DNA from 3 places in the Exiguobacterium sp. 9-2 genome. Region 2 is predicted to be linked to each of the others. Evidence: riboswitches for the same ligand, from Rfam matches in the RefSeq annotation. Region 2 holds a riboswitch; each other region holds the start of a gene.
The links. A riboswitch is a leader RNA that binds a small molecule or an ion and turns the genes downstream of it on or off. The one in region 2 is predicted to bind thiamine pyrophosphate.

Region 1 (5,749 bases), 400 kb from region 2:
TCAAACAAGATGACAGCAACGATATTCCGCTCTTTGTCACGATCGACCAAGAAGGTGGCATCGTCACTCGGCTCGGAACAGGAACGAACTTACCCGGCAATATGGCGTTAGGTGCGACCCGTAGTAGCGCGTATGCCAATGATGCCGGTCATATCATCGGTTCTGAACTGCATGCGCTTGGCATCAATGTCAACTTCGGTCCGGTTCTTGACGTCAACAGTAACCCTGGAAATCCCGTCATCGGTGTTCGCTCGTTCTCAAGTGACCCGGAGCTCGTCGGAACGCTCGGTTCCGCTTTGATGAAGGGTATTCAAACTGAAGGCGTCGCAGCGACCGCGAAACACTTCCCGGGTCACGGCGATACCGCGACCGATTCCCATTATGGCTTGCCGGTTGTCGACCGGTCCCTGGAGGAGCTGGAACAAGTCGAGCTCGTCCCGTTCAAGCGTGCCATCGCCGAAGACATCGATATGATCATGACAGGACACATCGGAATGCCGCAAATCGAGTCTGAAGTTGTCACGTCAAAAAACGGCACTTTCCCTTTACCTGCGACATTGTCGGATGACGTCATCACGGGCGTACTGCGCGAAAAACTCGGCTACGATGGTATCGTCATCACGGATGCTTTGAATATGCAGGCGATCGCCGACAATTTTACGGAATCAGAAGCCGCTCTGAAAACATTTGACGCCGGTGTCGACATCGCGCTCATGCCGACGATTCTTCGTTCCGAGCAGGATGTCACAAAACTCGACCAGATTTTTAAGGACGTGATTGCGGCAGTCAAAGACGGACGTCTGTCAGAGAAACGGATTGATCAATCGGTCGAGCGGATCCTGACGCTGAAGGCAGAACGCGGAATATGGAATGGCACGACGGATACGACATCCTTAGTAGATAAACTCGCGCAAGCGAACCAAATCGTCGGTAGTCCCGAACATAAAGCAAAAGAACGCGCGATGACGGAAGCCGCGGTCACACTCGTGAAAAATGATCAACGGACGTTACCCTTCAAGCCGAAAAAGAATGCAAACGTTCTTGTGATCGCCCCTGCGACGGATCAAACGGACAGCATGAAAAAGACGATTGCTTCCCTGCCTAAGAACCGGAACTGGCACGTAACGACAGCGAATTACTCGGCTACTACGCTACCGCTCGACCAAAACCCGACACTACGGGCACAACTCGATGCAGCAGATTACATCATCGTCGGTTCAAACGTCAATACGAGTGCCAAACTACTGCCTACTGCACCAGAGCAAGCGATTCCGGCTTCAATCTTCCGGTATGCGAAACAAACAGATATACCATCCGTCTTGCTTAGCCTCCGCAATCCATACGATGTCGCCGTTCAACCGGACGCACCGGCACACGTCCTCGTCTATGGTTTTAAAGGGGATCCGAACGGACCGGACTCCGAAGCAGGCAATCTGAAATCAGCGGGACCAAATCTTCCTGCCGGTATTCGAGCCATCTTCGGAACGTTCAAACCGCAAGGCACCTTACCAGTTGATGTGCCGGTCTTTCAGAACGGTATCTTTACCGATCAACTGCATCTCGAATTCGGTGATGGCTTTAAAAACTGGAAAAAATGAGAACATGATTCACAAAAGACCGAGACCCCTTTAAAGGATGTCTCGGTCTTTTAATGATTGATACGGATATTCCGCTTCTTCTTTCGCACGATGGTAGACGCGGTATAACCAATAGGTCAGTAATGCATAGACGACAATGACAAGAACAGCAGAAATGTAGCTCCCCATGCTATATGCTACCTTGAAGTTTCGAGTCGTAGCGGATATACCGGACAACACGATTAACGTTGGAATGATATATCCAATAAATCTTACTTTGACTTTACCCAGCATTCGTTGCACGGCATACGCGGCGCTGATCGCAAGTACGATCACGATGATTTCCATTTCTACCCCTACTTCCGCTAAATGTTATACCTAATTCTACCATTTAACTCTTTAGGAAGATACTGTCCGTGCTGGAATCGTCTCGTACACCGACGTAAACGTTTCTTCCGTCCATCCCATATGCCAAAACAGCAACTCATAATAACAGCTCGTCACGAAATGCCGTTTCATCCGCTCTCGTTCAGTCGAGCTTGCTTGTTCCGCCAACGCATCAAGCCGTGCAATCTGTTCAAAGACGACCTTTTCGAACCATTCCGAACTATATGTGTCGATCCATTGCTGATAGATTTTTTCATCCGGTGTACACGTCAATAATTGTTGTCCAACTTCATAATACAACCAGTAACATGGCAAGATGGCAGCAATCGTCTCACCAAGCGTCCCTTCACTCGCATGATGCATGTGTGAGACGTAAGCATATGCCGTTGGTGCCGGTTCAAATGCTTCAAGGTCTGCTTCCGTGATACCGAGCGGCTCGAAAAATGATTGATGCAAGCTCAGTTCTGCCCCATATGTCGAAGTCGCGTGCTCGGCAAGTGTCGCGATCGTCGCAAAGTCATCTGCTTTTGACGCTGCCTTCGCTTGAATCTTCGCAAAGTGTTTTAAGTAATACGCATCCTGCATGACATAATGTCGAAATTTCGAGAGCGGTAACGTTCCCTCGCCGATTCCTTGAACGAATGGGTGCGTAAAACTACTGTCCCAATACGCTTGTGTTGCTTGTTTGATTTCTTGTGTGAATGTCATGATCTCATCCTCCTTGTTTTTATGAAACGAAAAAACACCACCCCGAAACACACGGGCATGGCGCAAGAAGAACAAGACTTGACGCCACTTCCCTCCGTAAGTACGAACTTAATCAGGTTCAAAGGGTCCGAACGTCTTCGTTCGTCTCAGTCGGCCTACCGACTCCCCTAGTGGTCATTATTCGATTCAAATCCACTATAGCATGCTGAAAATGGAAGTCAAGTTGTCCTCTTTTCGCTATACTATGGAGTGTCAGAAGGCGGATATCGTCTCCATCTACAGACCGATTCCGAACTTCTTTCGTTCTCGTACACTAATTTTAGTACCTGATACTATAATTCATTCTGTTACTTACAATTGGAGGATTTCATTATGCATACACCAACAAAAATCATGGCGTCAGCCGTTATCGCTTCTGCTTTATTACTTCCGACAGCCGCATCCGCCGAGCAGGTCGTCGATAAGACAATCGTCACTCTCGGTGAGTCACTCGGCGCAAAAGATAAGGCTTGGGTGCTTTCACGTCTCAATGCACCGGAAGGTATCACACCGATCATCGCAACCTCTGCAGACGAAGAAAAATACCTCGGGAAAAACATCCCCCAGTCACAAAAGGGCGGCAACATGTATTCATCCGCTAAGATCGAATTGACGGAAAAAGGGGACGGACTTTCCGTTGCGACGGAAAACATCACGTGGGTGACGAAGGATATGTATTTGAACGCTCTCGTCACGGCAGGTGTCAAAGATGCCGACATCACGATCACTTCTCCTTATAAAGTGACTGGAACATCGGCACTGACAGGAATCATGAAAGCCTATGATCAAACTTCGGCTGAGACCGGAATCAAGCTGAGTGACGAACGGAAAGATTTAGCACAGCAAGAATTATCGGTCACATCAGACGTCGGGAAGACAGTCGGGACAGATAGAGTCGCTGATTTGATGAATGAGATCAAGGCCGAAATCGCGAATCAAAAACCGGAAACAAAAGTCGAGATCGAAAACCTGATCGTCCAAGTCATTCAAAACAACAACATCCAACTGTCTGATGCACAGATGGATCGGTTGACGAATCTATTCAATCAAATGGAGCAAGCGAACATCAACTGGGGGCAAATCGAGAGTGGACTGAAAAATGCTGGTCAAGACATCCATGCGTTTGCAACGTCCGAGGAGACAAAAGGATTCTTCGCTAAATTATTTGATGGTCTGAGTGACTTCTTCAGCTCGATTGCTGGTGTGTTCAAATAATTCAGACTTCCGCAATTAACAAGATAATGGTAAACTGGTTGTATCTGAAACGAAAGGTGGTGTGAAATGATGGACTTTGCTGCGTGCAAACATTGGTTAATGGAACAATTGTATCTGTTGCGCGCGATTTTTCATGGAATGGCGTTCTAAGGCACCCGTCTGCCCTTTTTTAGAACTTCATGATTGAAAAATACAGCAAAGCGCATCTTTCACACACTAGGGAGAGTGCTATTTGCGCTCTCCCTTTTTTTAATGCGCGCGAAAGGATCAACTTATTATGATGATTTGCGACATTCAACATCTGACAAAACAATTCGGAGGCGAAACGATTTTAACGGACGTTTCCCTCTTCTTAAACGAACACGATCGTGTCGGTCTGATTGGACGAAACGGGAGTGGTAAAACGACATTACTCCGCTTACTTGCTCGCCTTGACCAACCGGACGGTGGAGTCATCTATCAAAAGAACGGTTTGACGATTGGCTACTTGGAACAACTTCCCACTTATGCCGAGACAATGACCGGACTCGACGTCCTTTGGACGGCGTTTGAAGAGATCCTCGCAATCCGTTCTCGGATGCAACAGTTGGAGCTTTTGATGGCGACAGCGCCAGATGATCTGGATGCACTACTCGTTCGATATGCGGAAGCGACAAATGCATTCGAACAAAAAGATGGCTATCTACTCGACTCGAAGATCGAGCGCATGGTGAACGGATTACATTTACGTCCGTTACTCACTCGCCCTTTCCATCAGTTGAGCGGCGGTGAGCAAACGAAGATTTGCCTCGGTCGCATGTTGCTGATGGAACCACACCTCCTAATCCTTGATGAGCCGACGAACCATCTTGATTTAGCTGCCGTTGAATGGTTAGAACAATTCTTACGGGACTACACTGGAACTATCCTGCTTGTCTCTCACGACCGGGTCTTCTTAGACGCCGTCGTCACCTCGATCGTCGAGCTCGAAGATGGTGAACTGACCTCCTACCTAGGGAACTACAGTGCGTTCGTCGTCGAACGAGAACGTCGCTTGATGGAACAGTTCCACGCCTATCAGGAGCAACAGAAAAAAATCAAGAAGATGAAGGAAGCGATTCGTCGACTACGGCAATGGGCAAACGAAGCATCTCCACCGAGTGAGAAATTATTCCGTAAAGCAAAATCGATGGAGCGGGCACTCGAGCGAATCGAACGGATCAAACGACCTCAACTCGAAGCCAAAACCGCTGATGTCTCCTTCTCTTCTACCGATCATACGAGTCAAGTCGTCTTTCGCGCTGAAGAGCTCTCATTCGCTTACGATTCCCGTCGCATTTTCGATGTTGTCTCGTTCGAAATCATGGCTCAAGATCGGGTTGCAATCGTCGGAACGAATGGGAGCGGGAAATCGACGTTGCTCGCACTGTTGCTTGATGAATTGTCACCAGACGCAGGCACGCTCACGCGTGGACCATCGAACCGGATCGGTTACTTGTCCCAACATGCCCATTTCGAGGAGGATGCTCGCTTAATCGACTGGTTTAGAGACCGCATTGCCGTCCCAGAAGCGGAAGCCCGCCATATTCTTGCCCGGTTCCTGTTTTTCGGACCGACTGTCTTTCGGTCTATTTTGTCACTAAGCGGAGGAGAACGTGTTCGATTGCAGCTTGCCGTACTCGTTCATTCGTCGATCAACGTTTTGATTCTCGATGAGCCGACGAATCATCTAGATATTGAATCAAGAGAGACGCTTGAAGAAGCACTCGAGAATTTTTCTGGTACATTGATCGCCGTCTCACACGACCGCTATTTCTTGAATCGTCTTTTTCCAAAAATCATTT
Region 2 (5,749 bases):
TACATGCTCCATCGCCATATGAACAAGCGACGACACATGATGGTCATCTAAAGAATAATACACGACTTTTCCATCTTTACGAAACTTGACGAGCCCTTGTTTCAACAGGGAGCGAAGATGATGAGATGCTGTCGCAATCGAGCAGTCGACAGAAGCAGAGACGTCACAAACGCACAATTCCTCTTCGATCGTCAACGCATAAACGATTCGTAGTCGTGTCGCATCTGAAAGGATCTTAAATAATTTTCCGATTTCAAGCGTCGGAATCGTATCAACGACTTGTCCAATCTCAGACGCACGCTGTTCATCAATAGCAATCGTTTCACAACGGGGAATGTCCATGTCCGTCACCTCGTTTCTATTTCTATATTGCACCATGAGAAACAGGACATTTGCAAGTTCAGCGCATCCGCCTACGAATGAGCCAAAATACAAACCATCCCCCTACGTAATCACCGATATCCCAAACGATTCGATTTTGATCGACCGCACGTACACCGATATCGATGATCTTCGTACTCTCCAATCGATTCCTATAACGCTTACGTAATCGAGCAGGAATCGGGAGACGAAGCAGTATTCGATAATAGATGTCTAAGTGGGTGTGTCCCCAAATTTCTGTAGCGATCGAACTTGTCTTGATATACAACGGACGTTTGTAGCGTCTTTCATACTTTTCCTTCAGCAAGAGAGCCATTTCATAAGATACACGATTAGGACGCGGAAATAAAATTTTCCCCAAATGGTAGATCCCCCGATTATCCACGCGAATGATTTGTGGTTCCAATCGATACCGGATCCAATAGCCCCGAAAACGGATCATCTGCCATTTCAATACAATCACCTCTGAACGGATTATACCCTGTTCTGAAGAGATTGATGCCATTCCCATACAGCATCTGTCATATGTTGTGCAGCACGTCGTCGATCTTCTTTAGCAAAAATTTCCGAGATGACCGCATATCCTTCTAATGGGATAGGAAGAGAAGCGACATTCGTTGCCGTAATTCCACCAATGCCGATTAAAGGTAAGCGCACGGCTTCGCGAATCGCTTGAAGCATCGTGTGTGACATCGAGTCGGCGTCTGCTTTCGATGACGTCGCAAATAGAGAACCTACACCTAAATAAGATGCTCCATCTCGTTCTGCTTCAATCGCTTGCGCGACGGTTGCTACCGATACGCCGATCACAGTGTTCGGTAAGAGACGTCGCGCTGCGGTTAGAGGAATATCTTCTTGTCCGATATGCAAACCAGCTCCGACAAGTAACGCAATATCAATTCGGTCATTGATAATCAAAGGAACATCATGACGATCCGTCAATCTCTTTAACCGGACTGCCTGTTCGAAGAATTCCTTTCCCTGCGCTGTTTTTTCCCGTAATTGTATAATCGTTGCACCACCTAAAATCGCTTCTTCAACGACCGTTTCGATTGCAACTCCCGGATGATATCGACGATCTGTCACCGCATAAATGGAATAATCAATTGACATGTTCTACCACCTCCATCAAATCTTGCTCCGTCATCAGACTGATTGCATTGAGCAACTCTCGTTTGAAATTACCTAGACCTTTTTCTGATGCTGCCTGTTCTCCTGCTTTTCCCATGATAAATGTTCCGTGGACTGCTGCCTCAAACGCAGAATATCCTGCACCAAGAAAACTCGCAATCAAAGAAGCTGTCATACACCCCGTACCTGTGACGTCTCCGAGACGCGGCGTACCTACTTGTAGTTCCACTTCGCGCATGCCATCCGTGATGTAGTCGATTGGACCTGTGACGACAATGACGGACTTTTGTTTACGAGCGAATGCACGAATGATTTCTCGATCCATGATCTCATCACTAGCAGCATCGACTCCTTTTGTTCGTCCATTCTCCCCAAGCAATGTCTTGATTTCTGAAGCATTTCCTTTAACGACCGTACATCCGAGTCTACTCAATTCTTTTGAAAAGGACGTACGCAATGATGTAGCTCCCGCTCCAACTGGATCAAGGATGATCGGAACGTTCAAGCGTCTCGCTTCGCTTGCGGCGAGTCGTTGAGCTGCTTGCATGTCTGCATCAATTGTTCCAATGTTCAAGACAAGAGCTTGCGCAAGTCGAACCATCTCTTCCACTTCGCGAATATCCTCCGCCATGACTGGAGATGCGCCAACGGCGAGTGTGACATTGGCGCAATCATTGATCGTGACTGTGTTCGTCAAATGATGAATGAGTGGTTTGTGTTTAAGAATGGTCGTAAACATGTGTATCCCTCCAAAGTGAATGAAAATGATGTGTCGGTCCAATCCCTTGTCCGAGAGCAAATCCATGACGAATCGCCTCTGTAACATACTTCTTGGCCTGACGTACACTGTCCGGTAAAGCTTCTCCAAGTGCCATCCGTGCCGCAATCGCTGCAGATAAGGTACAGCCTGTTCCATGAGTATGTTGATTATCTAACCGATCTGATGTGAAACGGTATTCCTCTTGCCCGTCCCATAATAAATCCGTGGCAGCTCCCGGTAGATGTCCACCTTTTAGCAAGACGGCTCCAGTCTTCATAGCCAACTGATGCATCGCCAGTCGCATCTCCTCTAGATTAGTAACTGACTGCCCTGTTAAGCGCTCTGCTTCCGGTAAATTTGGTGTGACGAGTGTCGCAAGTGGCAGTAACTCCGCGATTAGTGCTTCCTCTGCCTCCGTCCGCAATAGGGCATGCCCGCCTTTTGCGACCATGACAGGGTCTAGTATGATCGGAACTGTCTGTTTGCGAAGATGTGTTGCAATGACGTGAATCGTTTGTGCATTCGAGACCATACCGATTTTGATAGCATCCACACGAATATCTGAAAAGATTGAAGCTAATTGGGCATCAACGATTTCCGATGATAACTCTTCTACTGCTTGAACGCCCAGTGTATTTTGAGCCGTTACCGCCGTCAAAACACTCATCCCATAAACGCCCAATGCCGAAAATGTCTTTAAATCTGCCTGAATTCCAGCTCCACCACCGGAGTCAGATCCCGCAATCGTCAATACATGTTTCATATTTTTCTCACCTTTCCATCGAGCAATGTAAGGGAGTTGTTACCGACAAAAAAGCGTCGACCGCTGTAAAAAAGCAGTCGACGCTATACGAAATCGTTATCCAACCATTTCGGTATCCGTTCGGCTCAACTTTCCTACGCTGGTATTATCCAGTTCAGGTAATAGGGTCGAAAACAGATTGGTTTTCCTCTCAGCCGGATTCCTCCAGCTCCCCTAGTTGCTCAAGTATTCATTTCGCCTTAACTGTAGCATAGCGGCAAGAAAAAAACGAGCCGAAGCTCGTTTTGAATTATAGGTATGCTAATGGATTAACTGCATTCAGAGGAGAAGAGGCACTGTACTGATAGCCTCCGACATGTAGTTCGAAATGCAAGTGTGGTCCTGTTGAATTCCCAGTACTACCAAGTGTTCCAACTTGCTGACCTTGAGAAACTGTTTGTCCTGCATGAACAGATAATGAACTCATATGAGCGTAGACTGTCGTATAGACTTTCCCGTCAAGGAAGTGAGAAATCATGACGTGATTTCCATAAGGCCCACCACCTGAAGCTGTAATGACCGTTCCAGCTGCTGCTGCGACGATTGGTGAGCCGACCGAACCACTGAAATCGACACCATTATGGAACGTATAGCCGTTCGCACCGCTTGCTGGTCCAAACCCTTGTGATACGCCACCAGAAGATGGACGAACGAATTTCCCACCGCTCGAAACAACGGGTGGGGCAACTGAAGTAGGTGATTCTGAACTCTTACCTGCTTGTTTTGCTGCTTGAGCATTCGCTTTAGCGGCTTTTTCAGCTGCTGCTTTCTCGGCTGCTGCTCTTTCAGCCGCTACTTTAGCTGCTGCCTTCGCTGCCGCAATCGCACGTTCTTGAGCTTCAAGTGTGGTTTGTAGTTCTTTCGCGTCTAGAAGTTCTGTCGTAAACTTCGTCTTACCTTTTCGTAATTTTTTAAGCGTAGCACTGCGTTCTTTCATTTGAACTTTCAACGCTTTTTTTTGTTCGATTAATGTTTTCTTCTCTTCAACCTGCTCCGCCTTTTTTTCAACGAGCGCTTGTTTTGCTTCCGCTAGCTTTTGTTGGGTTGCGATGTAATCCGAAATCATTTTATCATCTTGCTCCGCGATTTTTTTCCCTGCCATGACACGACTAAATAAATCACCTAAATCCTTCGATCCAAAAATGACTTCTTCCCATTTGATTGAGTTTCCATCGTTTTCTTGGAAGACACGTAGACGATCACCGAGTAGTTCTTCTTGTTTTTTCAACATCTCTTCGTAGCGAACGATGTCCGCTTTTAATTCATCGATTCGCAAATTCAATTTCTCGATTTGTTTATTTTTTTCGGAAATCTGAAAAATCTTTTCGTTGATCGCTGCATCGATTCGATTGATTTGACGTTGTTCTTTCGAAATTTTCGACTCTTGTTTTTTAATTGCTTTTTCTAATTTACGTTGTTCTGCGGCATTTTCAGCCTTTTTTTCTTTGATCGTTGCTGCCGCAATTGGTTGTGTTCCTGTTATAAGTAATGCTCCTAAAACAATGGTAGAAATTAGTTTTTTTAGCATATATCGTTTTCCTCACTTATGTTTTTCATATTTTATTATAGTATTCAAGTTTCTCTCATATCTGAAATAGATTATAGCACCCTAATCGTTTCAAAAAAATTTCATTTACATTTCAAATGAAAACGTTTTTTTGTAATATAATCATTTATTTTTTGAAAATCGCAAAAAAAGAACCGCTGCATAAGCAACGATTCTTTACTGTTTAAAACATCGTCATTGGGTTCACTGAGCTAGCTGGACCAGTTGCACTATAGCTGTATCCACCGACGTGGATTTCAAAGTGTAAGTGTGGACCAGTTGAATTCCCAGTACTTCCACGTAAACCGATTTGTTCACCTTGACTGACGCGTTGACCTGCGTGAGCATTGAGTGCGCTCATATGAGCATACAATGTTGTGTACGTTTTACCGTTTAATTGGTGAGCAATCATGATGTGGTTTCCGTAAGGACCACCACCTGATGCTGTAATGACTGTTCCTGTTGCAGCTGCAACGATTGGAGTTCCAACCGGACCACCAAAGTCGATCCCGTTATGGAACGTATAACCGTTTTCTCCACCTGCTGAGCCATAGCCTTGCGTGACAGCCCCAACCGTTGGATGGATGAACAGACCACCGGATGATGGTGACGGTTTAGGTGTCGCAGGTGCTGACGGTGTTGGCGCAGCTGGTGCTGGCGCAGCTGGTGCTGGCGCAGGTGTAGATGCTTTTGGAGTCGATTGTTTCGTCGAACCAGAAGGTTTCGCTGCTTGCGACGCTTTCTCTTGTGCTGCCTGCTGAGCCGCTGCTTCTTTAGCTGCTTGTTGCTCAGCTTCTTTTTGAGCCGCTGCTTGAGCTGCTTCAGCTTCTGCTCGCGCTTTTGCTTCACGTGCTGCTTGAGCTTGACGCTCTTTTTCGATACGTGCTTCACGTTCACGTGCTGCCTTTTCAGCTGCAATCGCTTTTTCTTGAGCAATCAGAATTTGCTGGACTTCTTTTGCATCCATCAATTGTGTTTCAAATTTCTCTTTTTTCTTACGTAATTCTTTTAAGCGTTTGTTTCGCTCTTTTAATTGCGATTCAAGTTCTGCTTGTTGGCGTTTCAATTCTTGCTTTTCAACAACCAATTGTGCTTTCTTGTCTTTCACTTCTTGTTGTGCATCCGCTAA
Region 3 (5,749 bases), 640 kb from region 2:
TCACTAAGTGATATGCGATTGAAGTAAGTTATAGAAATTTCATTCAATCACTTGAAACCTCCCGTTTTCTTCCAACGTATAAAGACTATACAAGGGGGGAACTCACATGCAATTCTTGATTTTTGTCATCTTCGCAGGTGCTATGTACTGGTTTTATTACAATTTCTTACTCGGATACCGTAAGAAAAACATCACGCTGACGTTTGACGATCGGTTTTATTCACTCGACGAACATGTCGCAGCCATCGAACAAAAGCTTGCAATGGATGGGCATTCGGCACGTTATCTCGGTGACCGTCGTTTTGAAGTTGATGGCAAACCTTATCTGTTCCTCGAGCGGACAGTCCCAGTCGGCGGGGTTCCGACACAGCAGACGATTCTCGAGCAACAAAAAAAATAACTCTCCCGCGTTTGGGAGAGTTTTTTCGTTAGACCGGAATCCGGTCGAGGGGATGTGGTTGTTGCGACGAACGATACCAGTGTATGATCCAATGATCAATACCGATTTGATACGCAAAGCGTCCTGCAGCAAGTAAGACGATTGAGGCAGCTAAGAACAACGGGTTTAACGCAATCGTTCCAGCAAGTAAGTAATTGAGATTCATGATGCTCCCGACGACCAGTGCAGGAACCGTCAATAGACTGAGAATCAACAAGATCCCGACGACGAGTTCTGCGAACGGAATCAAGACGTTGATCAGCCCGACGTTTGGTAAGGCGAGTTGCTCGATCCACGTCGCGTACCACGAACTGACGAGTGCGTCTTCGCCTATCGCTTTCGTTAGCGCCCCTTCAAGAAACGGTTTTGCATCAAAGCCATTGATGTACTTGCCGATCCCGGCGATGAACCACTGAATTCCGAGCCAGAGCCGGATGATCGTCACTAAACTGATGCCGATGATGTGTAATGCTTTCACTTTCAGACACTCCTCTACTACAACATAGTCCCCATCATACTGAAAAATCATCAGTAAGATAGGGACTATCATCATAACGTCATCGAACCGTCATCGACCTGTTACAAAAAAGGATAAGGTAGCCGTTCATGACCGCTGATCGAGACGATGACTGATTGCAGTTAATAAAGCAGCGACAAGCGCAACAAGCCCACCGACCAGTGCCGTGTTCATCATCGGACCGTTCGCATAAACGATGCCACCGAGTGCCGAACCGAAGGCAATCCCGACATTACTTGCAACCGGCATCAAGGAAGCGGCGAGTCCTTTTGCTTCCGGATTGAACTTTTCGGCGAGGTCAATCAAGTAGATTTGTGTCGAAGTCGTCAATAAAATCGACATCAATGACATCAAGGCGATGTTAAACAGACCAAGTGAAAGGGATACTGTCGTGAAGTATAATGCAGCAAGGACGATTGCTTGCACGACGAAGACGAACCGTAAGCGACCCATCGGATTTTTACTTGCAATCTTGCCGGCAAGGATGTTACTGAAGATCGAGACGACACCGTAAGCGAGCAGGATCGGACTAATCCATGTCTTCGCGATGCCGAGTTCCGTTTGCAGGATCGGCACGAGGTACGTGTAGACGACGTAAGTTGCTCCGAAGCCGAACGACGGAATGAAGAAGGCAATCAGGATCCGTGGATTAGCGAGCAATCCAAGCTGCTCCTTGATTGAACCGGAGCCCGTCGATTGCTGGACGGGAACGATCTTCCACACAGCGAGGAACGCAATCATTCCCATGACTGTCGTCAGCCAGAACGTGGCTGCGAAGCCAGCGTGTTGACCGATGAACGTACCGATCGGAACACCGAGGACGTTCGCGAGTGTAAAACCACCAAAAATGAACGAAACGGCGACACCGCGCTTCGCGACAGGTACGCCATCGCTTGCGACGACCATTGCGAGCGAGATCAAGACACCGGTCAGGATGGCAGTCAGGATGCGGGTTGCGAGCAATACTTCGTAACTTGGAGCAAAACTACTGGCAAGGTTCAGTAAGACCCAAGCGAGTAACAGACGTAGGATCAGGCGACGCCGTTCCAGGTGACCGGTCAGCGACATTACAATCGGTGTACCAATCGCAAAGGAGATGGCAAATGCCGAGACGAGCGTACCGGCTGTTGCGATCGTGATATTAAGAGCTGAGGAGATTTCAGCGAGGATCCCGACGATGACGAATTCGCTTGTTCCGAGAACGAACGTCAGGAGCGACAACGTGGCGATCAACAGCCAATCGCGTCGACTTAAACGAGTAGTAGGTGACATGGATGATTCCTCAATTCTGGCGCTTGCGCGCGAAACTATGAGTAACAGGATAGCATGAAACGATTTCGTCGGGTATCGCAAAGCGAGAATTCGGGAAAAGAACCATTATTCGAAATAGCGTGTGAATTTCCAGGCTTGCTGTTTTTTGCGTATACTACAGAAGAAGACTACTGACAAAGGAGTGGAAACGATGCAAGCGACAGTGACATGGAACAAACAGATGGGGTTTAGTGGACAGACGGAATCAGGGCATCATCTTGCGATGGATGCAGCACCGGAGAACGGTGGCGAAAATCAAGCACCACGACCGACTGAACTGCTGCTACATGCCGTTGCCGGCTGTACTGGAATCGACATCGTCTCGATTTTAGAGAAGATGCGCTTGACGATTACTCATTTCGAAATGGATATCGAAGGGGAACGGGCAGAGGATCATCCGCGGCGCTTTACGTCGATCTCGATTCATTACCGGCTTGAAGGTGATCTCCCGGAAGATAAGGTCCGTCGCGCCATCTCGTTATCAAAAGATAAATATTGTTCGGTCTCGCAATCCTTGAACGCTGAGATTTCCGTCTATTATTCCATCAATGGTGTCCGGAGCGAGGATCCTTTGTGAAGAAAGTAGCACTGATCGGTTGCCTGTTGCTTGCAGGGTGTGCGCAGGAGACGACGGAACCAACGAAACCATCACAACCAGCAAAGAAGCAACCGACGGAGGCGAAGAAATCAAAGCCTGAGCCGACAAAGGAAGAGCAGCAACAAGCACGATTAAAGCAGCAACTTGAAGCGATGTCGACGTCAGAAAAGATCGATCAATTGCTCTATATCGGAGTTGCCGGAACGGAACTTTCAGCAGCTGACCGGAAATTGTTGCAGACGCATGCGATCGGTGGGGTCTTACTGCTTGGTGGGAATATTACGTCAGAAGATCAACTCTTGACGTTCACGCGTGCCATTCAAGAAACGAACCAAAAACCGTATGTTTTCGTCGGGGTTGATGAAGAGGGCGGACGGGTCAGCCGGGTACCGGATCAACGATTACGTCTCCCGACGAGTCAACGGATGGCGCAAGGTGCAGATGCTGCAAAAATGGAAGATGTCGGACGTACGCTCGGTCACCTGTCACGATTTTATGGGTTCAACATGGACTTCGCACCGGTCCTTGACGTCAATAGCAATCCGAACAATCCAATCATCGGCGACCGTGCGTTAAGTGCTGATCCGAAGACCGTCGCGACTCTCGGTACGGCCCTGATGCATGGGATGCAAGAGACGGGAACGATTCCGGTCGTCAAACATTTTCCCGGTCACGGCAATACGAGTGTCGATTCCCATGTCGGTTTGCCGAGAGTGACAGCATCAAAGGAAGAACTGAAGCGAACGGAACTGTTACCGTTCCAAGAAGCGATTCAAGAGGGCGCCGAGATGGTGATGGTCGCCCATATTCTCTATCCCGCGTATGACGATCAAAATCCATCTTCGCTCTCGAAGCCGATCTTGACTGACCTCTTGCGTCAACAACTCGGATTCAAGGGTGTCATCATCACGGATGACCTTGTCATGGGGGCGATCACGAAACGATATGGTCTTGCGGAAGCGGCACGTCAGGCACTTGTCAATGGAGCTGATATGGCGATGTTTTCGGAAGCAGGTGCCTATCCGAAGGTCCACACCGAAGTGATGCAAGCGGTTAAAGAAAAAACGTTGTCGTCAGAGATGCTCGATGCTAAAGTGATGCGGATCTTAAAGCTGAAGCAGATCTATGCCGACAGCCAGAAGCAACAGCGACCGACGAAATCGGAGCTTGTTCAGCAAGTGGAAGCGCTCAACTAGGACTAGCGAAGCAAAGCGACTCATGCTAGACTAATGGGGCAAGCCAATTAAACACGAAAAGACACTAGGGGAGTCTCGCAGCAGACTGAGACGGAAGTATCCGGACCCTTTGAACCTGATCTAGTTCGTACTAGCGGAGGGAAGTGGCTCGAAACCTTAGATATCCTTAGCGCTTCAGCGCATTTTCGGACCACTCCCTTCAACATCGGGAGTGGTCCTTTTTCGTATGGAAAGGAAGAACATGATGCGTCTACATCTGATTTCGACGGGATCCATCAATCCACGCGATGGAGTGGAAACCTTTCAATCGCTTCAACCATATACGGATCAGCTTCATCTTCGAGAACCAAATTTGTCGGCAACAGAATTGTTAGATCTGATTGACGCGCTCCTTGCAAAAGGGTATTCGTCTGATCAATTAACCGTTCACGACCGGGTCGACGTCGCCCATGTCGCTGGCATCGGTGTGCAATTGACGCGACGTTCCTTACGTGTCTGCGATGTTCGGCGACACTTTCCGAATCTCATCATCGGGAAATCCGTCCACTCTCTGGCAGAAGCACTTGCAGCGGAAGCGGAAGGAGCCGACCGACTGCTGTACGGTCATATTTATCCGACAGCGTCGAAACCAAACGTGCCACCGCGAGGGATCGATGCCTTGAAGCAAGTTGTCACTTTCACGACGAAACCAGTCATCGCAATCGGCGGGATCACTCCTGATCGCATTCCTGAGATCGCAGCGACCGGTGCAAGCGGAATCGCCGTCTTATCCGGTATTCTCGGTCAAGCGGACCCGCATGCTGCCATTCAGCGTTATCAGGGGGTACGGGTATGACGGATCACATCATCATCGGTGGTGGAGTCATCGGTTTGACGCTTGCTTACAGTCTCGCTTGTCAGAACGTATCCGTTCTTGTCCTTGATCGCGGAACATGCGGACAAGGGACGAGTCGGGCGGCTGCCGGGATGCTTGCGACGGACATCGAGCTGAGAGAAGAATTGCATACGCTTGCCGCGCGAAGTCGCTGTCTGTATCCGTTACTTGCGCGACGCCTCACGCGCGAGACCGGGATCGATTGTGGCTACCGGGAACAACCATTTTTATTGAAACAAAATGGGCAAGAATACTTATTTCCATCGGTCGGTCAAATCGATCCGCGACGACTAACGACTGCATTGATGCATGTCTTACGAAATCGTGGGGTACCAATCGAAGAACAGGTGGACGTCACGCGAATCGAGGAGAGTAATGATTTCATTAGGGTTGAGTCGAACACGGGAACGTGGACGGGACGAACGGTGACGGTTGCTGCCGGACGCGGGTCCCAAGCCTTGCTCGATACAGCTGGCATTTCGATTGCGACATATGGGGTCAAAGGGGAGTGTCTCGCAGTCCGTCTCGCGGGTCAGCCGTTACGCTCGATCCTGTTTGATGACGCCGTCTACCTCGTACCGAAAGCGGACGGACGGATATTGATCGGTGCGACAGACCTACCGCACGACGAGACGATCGGTGTTAGTGTCGCAGGAGTCACGTCACTGCTTCAAGCAGCAGAGCGTCTCTATCCACCGATCCGTGATGCTGTCATCGAAGAAGTCTGGTCAGGCGTACGACCACAAACAGAGTTCGGCTTGCCATATATCGGAGTCGCCGATTCATCCCGTCGGATCTTTATAGCGACGGGGCA

Region 1: another riboswitch for thiamine pyrophosphate. It lies ahead of tenA (thiaminase II); the one in region 2 lies ahead of thiD (bifunctional hydroxymethylpyrimidine kinase/phosphomethylpyrimidine kinase).
Region 3: another riboswitch for thiamine pyrophosphate. It lies ahead of VJ374_RS06165 (thiamine phosphate synthase); the one in region 2 lies ahead of thiD (bifunctional hydroxymethylpyrimidine kinase/phosphomethylpyrimidine kinase).

What each region holds. Positions count from the first base shown of each region.
Region 1 is NZ_CP142850.1:959,753-965,501, reverse strand. Features, by position in the region: gene VJ374_RS04960 (glycoside hydrolase family 3 protein) at 1-1,598, shown strand, start outside; gene VJ374_RS04955 (hypothetical protein) at 1,629-1,925, opposite strand; gene tenA (thiaminase II) at 1,977-2,672, opposite strand; TPP riboswitch at 2,745-2,851, opposite strand; gene VJ374_RS04945 (DUF1002 domain-containing protein) at 3,045-3,926, shown strand; gene abc-f (ribosomal protection-like ABC-F family protein) at 4,204-5,749, shown strand, end outside.
Region 2 is NZ_CP142850.1:557,192-562,940, reverse strand. Features, by position in the region: gene VJ374_RS02925 (ArsR/SmtB family transcription factor) at 1-342, opposite strand, end outside; gene VJ374_RS02920 (hypothetical protein) at 401-688, opposite strand; gene thiE (thiamine phosphate synthase) at 856-1,494, opposite strand; gene thiM (hydroxyethylthiazole kinase) at 1,484-2,251, opposite strand; gene thiD (bifunctional hydroxymethylpyrimidine kinase/phosphomethylpyrimidine kinase) at 2,232-3,035, opposite strand; TPP riboswitch at 3,150-3,260, opposite strand; gene VJ374_RS02900 (murein hydrolase activator EnvC family protein) at 3,325-4,602, opposite strand; gene VJ374_RS02895 (murein hydrolase activator EnvC family protein) at 4,805-5,749, opposite strand, start outside.
Region 3 is NZ_CP142850.1:1,193,515-1,199,263, forward strand. Features, by position in the region: gene VJ374_RS06135 (hypothetical protein) at 1-27, shown strand, start outside; gene VJ374_RS06140 (hypothetical protein) at 107-400, shown strand; gene VJ374_RS06145 (DoxX family membrane protein) at 429-917, opposite strand; gene VJ374_RS06150 (MFS transporter) at 1,044-2,228, opposite strand; gene VJ374_RS06155 (OsmC family protein) at 2,419-2,844, shown strand; gene nagZ (beta-N-acetylhexosaminidase) at 2,841-4,061, shown strand; TPP riboswitch at 4,118-4,220, shown strand; gene VJ374_RS06165 (thiamine phosphate synthase) at 4,303-4,896, shown strand; gene VJ374_RS06170 (FAD-dependent oxidoreductase) at 4,893-5,749, shown strand, end outside.